One region of the Pseudonocardia sp. UM4_GMWB1 genome, then DNA from elsewhere that is predicted to be linked to it. Evidence: predicted binding sites of a transcription regulator. Region 1 holds the regulator's gene; the other holds the start of a gene.
The links. The regulator LexA, encoded in region 1, represses DNA repair genes until DNA is damaged. The targets are predictions, from matches to a motif close to CGAACACGTGTTCG.
Positions count from the first base shown of each region.

Region 2: dnaB (replicative DNA helicase) is a predicted target of LexA. The motif match lies at 1,552-1,565, and genes of this name have one in related genera.

Region 1 is NZ_QJPN01000001.1:2,115,170-2,118,577, forward strand. It holds gene DMP15_RS10305 (hypothetical protein) at 1-778, shown strand, start outside; gene lexA (transcriptional repressor LexA) at 809-1,567, opposite strand; gene DMP15_RS10315 (hypothetical protein) at 1,797-2,027, shown strand; gene DMP15_RS10320 (hypothetical protein) at 2,192-2,872, shown strand; gene nrdR (transcriptional regulator NrdR) at 3,391-3,408, shown strand, end outside.
Region 2 is NZ_QJPN01000001.1:584,517-587,924, reverse strand. It holds gene DMP15_RS02925 (DUF3040 domain-containing protein) at 1-9, shown strand, start outside; gene dnaB (replicative DNA helicase) at 112-1,521, opposite strand; gene rplI (50S ribosomal protein L9) at 2,164-2,610, opposite strand; gene rpsR (30S ribosomal protein S18) at 2,625-2,861, opposite strand; gene DMP15_RS02905 (single-stranded DNA-binding protein) at 2,916-3,408, opposite strand, start outside.

The sequences.
Region 1 (3,408 bases):
ACCGGGCGGGGAGCTGTGGCTCGCCGACACCGGCGACAACGGGGCGCGGCGCGGCTCGGTCCGGCTCGTCGTGCTGCCCCCGGCCGGGCCGCCACGGGTGCACGACCTCGTCTACCCCGACGGTCCGCGCGACGTCGAGGCACTGCTGGTCGGCGACGACGGCGTGCCCTTGCTGGTCGACAAGACCACCGGGGCCGCCGGGGTCTACCGGGCCGCCGCGCCGCTGCACGACGGCGGGGACCCGGTGGAGCTGCGCCGGGTGGCACAGGTCGTGCTGCCCTGGTCCGGCACCGGCGGCGGGCCGCTCGGGGCCGCCGGGGCGCGCACGGTCACCGGCGGCGGGGTCTCGCCGGCCGGGGCCGACGGCGGGCGCGCCGCCGTGCTGCGGACCTACACCGACGCCTGGGTGTTCCCGCTGCCCGCCGGCGGACCGGCGACGGCCGACGCGCTGGTCGCGGCCCTGGACGGGGCACCGCTTCCGGTGCCGTTGCCGGGAGAGGCCCAGGGCGAGGCGGTCGCCCCGGACGGCCGGGGCGCGCTGCACTCCGGGAGCGAGGCGCGGAGCCTGACCGCGGCGGCGATCACGGTCGTCCCGGGCGCGGTGACCGCGGCGACCGTTCCGCAGGCACCGGTCGTCCCTCAGCCCGCCGAGGTGCCGGAGTACCGCACGTACCCGTCGTGGCTGCCTGCCGCGGGCGGGGCCGCGGCGCTCGGGGCGCTGCTGATCGCCGGCGCCGTCGCGATGTCCCTGCACGGACGGCGCCGCCGGTCCCGCTGATCGCGGGGCCCGGGGCGCCGTCCGAGGCGGTCAGAGGCGGCGCAGGACCGCCACGACGCGGCCCAGGATCGACGCGTCGTCACCCGGGATCGGGTCGTAGGCGTCGTTCGCGGGCATCAGCCAGATGTGCCCGTCCTTGCGGCGGAACGTCTTCACGGTCGCCTCACCGTCGATCATCGCGGCCACGACCTCGCCCTGCTCGGCCACCGGCTGCTGGCGCACGACGACCCAGTCGCCGTCGGTGATCGCGGCGTCGACCATCGAGTCGCCCTTGACGTTGAGCAGGAACAGCGTGCCCTCGCCGACGATCTCGCGCGGCAGCGGGAACACGTCCTGCACGGCCTGCTCGGCCAGGATCGGGCCACCGGCGGCGATGTCGCCGATGAGCGGCACGAACGCCGGCGCCGGCCGCGCGGAACGCAGATCGGCGGTGTCGGTGTCGGAGTCCGCCCCGTCGGTACCGGCGATCTGCTCCGGGCTGCGGACGTCGACCGCGCGGGTGCGGTTCGGGTCGCGCCGGAGGAAGCCCTTGCGCTCCAGGGTGCGGAGCTGGTGGTGCACCGACGAGGTGGACGTGAGGCCCACCGCGTCACCGATCTCGCGGACGCTGGGCGGGTAGCCGTACCGGTCCACCCAGTCCCGGATGACGGCCAGGACCTTCTTCTGCCGCGGGGTCAGGCCGCGGGTGTCGGCCGCGGGGTCGGGGAACTCCCGGACCTTCGCGGATCCCCGGTCCGCGGCGGTGCCGGTCACGCCGGGACCACCGTGTCCGGTGTCGTCCGCTGCCATCGCATTCGCCTCCTCGGGGTACTTACGGCGACGACCCTAGCCGCCACGATCCCGTTCGCCAAACATGCGTTCGAAGTCGCCCGGGGCGTGTCGTGGATTCCGTCGGGCCGCGGTGGTACAACATCGCACAGGCGTTCGATCGAACGCGGGTTCGATCGGACGCGGTCCGCGTCGCCGTCCGGCCGCGCGGGGGCGACCGGCAGCGGGAACGGCAGCGGGGGTGGCGATCGTGGGTTCGGCGGTCATCGGGGACGTGACGGTCATCGGGCGGGTCGCGGTGCGCACCACGACCGACGGAGTGCGGCCCGGCCGGGCGCCGGGCGTCGTGCGCCGTGCGGTGGGCGCATCGGGTGTCCTGCTCGCCTCGGCGGCCGCGGTCGTCGCGCTCGGGGTGCTCGCCGACGTCGCGGTCGCCACCCACGGCCCGGCCGGGCCGCCCGCGGCCGCCGCACCACGCTGAGAACGTCCCCGGCACGGGGGAGGGCCTGCGGGAACGCGGTCGTTGTCGGTGTCGGGTGCTACACCGCTCGTACGCCCGTTCGACCGGGCTCGGGGAAGGGCCGGTCGGGAGCGGGGGAGACGAGACCCGCCCGGGGGACGGGCGGTCCGACGGCAGGAGGAACCATGCGAGAGCTCGACGAGCGGATCCGCGACCACGGCGCGGTCGGCTGCCTGACCGGCGCCCCGGCGCCCGGCACCCCCACCTCGCGCGCCCGGCGCGCCGCCCGGGAGCGGGTGCGGGCCGCCGACGGTCTCGCCGGTGTGGCCGGTGCCGGCCCGTCGGCCGCCGCGCGCGCGGCCCACCGGTGGGCGGCCCACGGGGCGCACGAGCGCGCACTGGCCGAGTCGGTGGCCCGTCATCCCGCCGCCCGTTCCCGGCGCGCTCCGGCGTCCGGTGCCCGAGGGGCCGGTGTCCCGGTGTCCGGTCCCGCCGGCGGTCCGAATCTCGCGGTCCGGACGCCCCGCTGCACCACCGCGGACCCGGCCCCGAGTGCGACGGCGACCCTGACGCGGCCCGCATCGACCCTGACGCGGCCCGCGCCGGCCGTGGCGCCGCCCCGTCCCCGGTCGGTGGCCGTGCCGGCACCGCGTACCGTCCGTCCGCCGTCCCGGCGCTGCCTGGTCCCGGCGCGGCCGCGCCCGGCCCGCAGCCGCGCCGGCGGGCGCCTGGAGCGGTTCCTCGCCGGGGTCGCGGCCCTGCTGTGCGCGACGACCGCGGTGGTGGCGCTCGGGCTGCTGGGCGACGCGGCGGCGGGCTGGAACGCCCCCGCGGCGGCCGTGCCGTCGATCGGCGCCGTGCGCTGACGTCGGCCGGCGCCGCGCAGCGCGACGCCGCACCCCGTGGTGCGCACGGTTGTGCGCTGCGGGCGGCCCGAGGTGGTGACGGTGCGGAGCGCCGGACGCGGTGTCGGCGGCGCATCGGGTGACGGCGTGCACGGGGGTGGTGCGCGGGTGTCGGACGTGGTCGCCGGGATGTCGCCGGGGGAGTCGGCGACGTGCCGCCGGGCGCGTCCGCAGGGCGTGTCCCCGCATCGGGTGGCCGCCGGTCGCGGTCCCTCCGGCGCGACGGGCGGCGCTGCCCGCGACGTTTCTCCGCGCCACCAGCGCCGATGCCCCGCTGCATGATCGTCGGCGACGGACCGGTCGCGGAACGTGGTGTGCGAGGCTCGGATCCCGATCGGGCGAAGCTCGGCGTGGCACCGGGCCCGGGATGGCGTACCCCTAGATGTAGGGGTTACATTGGTGTCGTTCCGCCACAGCTTGGGGGGACAGATTGCTGCGGAGAGTTTCCGGAACGTCACGGAAGAGGGGTGTGAGCGTCCATGCGCTGCCCGTTCTGC
Region 2 (3,408 bases), 1.5 Mb from region 1:
ACCGCCTGACCCGCCACCCCCGCACCGCGCGGTGCCGCCCCGGACGGTGGCCATCCAGCGACCGGTGTCGCACCGGACGGACGGCGTGGCCGTGGCGCGCGACCGGCCGCCTCAGCCGTGGGCGAGGTCGGAGAACCGGCTGTAGTGCAGCTGGTGGGCGACGGTGATCGTCGTGGTCGGGCCGTTACGGTGCTTGGCCAGGATCAGGTCGGCCTCACCGGCGCGCGGGTCGTCCTGCTCGAACGCGTCGGGGCGGTGCAGCAGCACCACCATGTCCGCGTCCTGCTCGATCGAGCCGGACTCACGCAGGTCGGACAGCATCGGCCGCTTGTCGGTGCGCTGCTCGGGACCACGGTTCAGCTGGCTCATCGCCACCACCGGGACCTCGAGCTCCTTGGCCAGCAGCTTGATCTGCCGGGAGAACTCCGAGACCTCCTGCTGACGGGACTCGACCTTGCGGCCCGAGGTCATCAGCTGCAGGTAGTCCAGGATGATCAGCTTCAGGTCGTAGCGCTGCTTCATCCGGCGCGCCTTGGCCCGGATCTCCATCAGCGTCAGGTTCGGCGAGTCGTCGATGTAGAGGGGCGCCTCGGAGATCTCCGACATCCGCCGCGCCATCCGCGTCCAGTCCTCGTCCGACATCCGGCCGGCGCGCATGTCGGCCAGCCGGATCCGGGCCTCCGCGGACAGCAGACGCATGACGATCTCGGACTTGCTCATCTCCAGCGAGAAGAACGCGCTGGTCATGCCGTTCTTGATGGAGCAGGAGCGGGCGAAGTCCAGCCCCAGGGTCGACTTGCCCAGACCCGGCCGAGCCGCGACGACGACCATCTGGCCCGGGTGCAGACCGTTGGTGACCTGGTCGAGGTCGGCGAAGCCGGTCGGCACACCCGTGGACTGGCCGCCCCGGGAGGCGATCGCGTCGATCTCGTCCATCGTGGGCTGGAGGAGCTCCTCCAGCACCGTGTAGTCCTCGGTGGTGGTGCGCTCGGTGACCTCGTAGACCGCGGCCTGGGCGCGGTCCACCGCGTCGTCGACGTCGCCGCCGTCGGCGCCGTGGTAGCCCAGCTGCACGATCCGGGTGCCGGCCTCGACCAGCCGTCGCAGGACCGCCTTCTCGCCCACGATCTCGGCGTAGTACGCCGCGTTCGCCGCCGTCGGCACGGTCGCGATCAGGGTGTGCAGGTAGGGCGCGCCGCCGAGGCGGACGAGCTCACCGCGCCGCTGCAGCTCCGCCGAGACGGTGACCGCGTCGGCGGGTTCGCCGCGGCTGTAGAGGTCCAGGATCGTCTCGTAGACGGTCTGGTGGGCGGGCCGGTAGAAGTCCTCCGGCTGCAGCACCTCCACGACGTCGGCGATCGCGTCCTTGCTCAGCAGCATCCCGCCGAGCACGGACTGCTCGGCCGTGAGGTCCTGCGGGGGCTGACGGTCGAACGTCGCACCCTCGCCCGGTCCGGAGGCCTTCTCGCCGTCACGGACCGCACGGGGCTTGTTGCCGGGACGATCGTCCGTCAGAGCCATACGCAGCGTCACCCCCGGTGGACACAGTACCGAACGCACGTTCGACGCGCGAGTGGTGCGTCCTGCCCACCCGCGACCGTCGTCGGTGATCTACCGGCCGGCCCGGTGCCCGACGGGCCGCGACGGACGCGGCCCGCGGGACACGGCGCTCGCGTCCCGGTACGACGACAGTAGGTCGGCCGGACGGCGCCTGGCGAACCGCCCTGGTGATCGATCTGGGGATGAACTGTGCACGGATGCCGCCCGTCCCGGGACCGTGCTGGGGACAACTTGGGGACAGCGCACAGGATCGGGCAGTCTTTCCTGGTCACAGGCATGTTCACAGCTGTGGACAACTTTGCTCTGGCGTGTCGTCGCACGCCCCCGTGCGGGCGTGTCGGAGCGCCCGGCGGGCCGTTCGCCGCCCGGCGCGTCCACAAGCCCGCCCGACGAGTGGAGCGTCACCGGACGGCGTGTCGGCTGCGTGACAAGACATCCCGTCCGGGGTCGTCCGATCGGTGTCGATCGTCCATCCGGGACTGCGGACCGTGTGTGCGGCGCCCGTTCGGGACGGTCCCGGACAGACGACAGGGCGGTGCCCGGAGCACGTGGCTCCGGACACCGCCCTGTTCACTGTCGGTGGTCGTGCGACCACCGGACCGCTCAGCTCGCGACGACCGCGATCGGCAGCTCGGTGGTGACCTCCGGGTGCAGGCGGACCTGCACCTGGTGCTTGCCCAGGGTCTTGAGGTGACCCGGGACGTCGATGCTGCGCTTGTCCAGCAGCGGGCCGCCTGCCGCCTTGACGGCGTCGACGACCTGGGCCGGCGTGATCGATCCGAACAAGCGGCCGGTGTCGCCGGCCTTGGCCGACACGGTCACGTTGATGTTGCGCAGCTGCGAGTCGACCTGCTGGGCGTGGCCCAGGTCGCGGATCTCGCGGGTCTTCTGGGCCCGGCGGATCTGCTCGACCTGCTTCTCGGCGCCACGGGTGGCGACGACCGCGAGCTTGCGCGGCAGCAGGTAGTTGCGACCGTAGCCGTCCTTGACCTCGACGATGTCACCCGGGGCACCCAGGTTCGGGACGTCGGCGTTGAGGATGAGCTTCATGTGTCTCCCCTTCCTCAGCGAGCGGTCGAGGTGTACGGCAGCAGGGCGACCTCACGGGAGTTCTTCACCGCGACGGCGACGTCCCGCTGGTGCTGCCGGCAGTTGCCGGAGACCCGACGGGCACGGATCTTGCCGCGGTCGGAGATGAACTTCCGCAGCAGACCGGTGTCCTTGTAGTCGATCAGCTGGGCCTTGTCCTTGCAGAAAGCGCAGACCTTCTTCTTCGGCTTGCGCACGATGGCCTTGGCCATGGTGGTGCTCCTGGAGATCGTCCTCCGCCCGTCACGGACGGAGAGGTACGTGGATCAGAAGGGGGGCTCGTCGTCGGACGCGGCGCCACTGCCCGCGGGCGGGGCCGAACCCCAGGGGTCGTCATAGCCGCCGCCGGAGTTGCCTCCACCGCCGGAACCGCCGCCCTGTCGGGCGCCACCGCCGCCGCCACCGTCGTAGCCACCGCCGCCGCCACCGAAGCCACCGGAACCTCCGCCCCGGCTGACCTTGTTGACCTTGGCGGTCGCGTAGCGCAGGGACGGGCCGACCTCGTCGACCTCCATCTCCACGACGGTGCGCTTCTCGCCTTCCTTGGTCTCGAACGACCGCTGGCGCAGGCGACCCTGGACCACGACGCGCGCGCCGCGGGTCAGGGACTCGGCGACGTTCTCCGCCGCCTGGCGCCAGATGTTGCAGCGCAGGAAGAGTGCCTCGCCGTCCTTCCACTCGCCGGACTGGCGGTCAAAGGTACGCGGGGTGGACGCCACGGTGAAGTTGGCGACCGCGGCGCCGGACGGGGTGAACCGC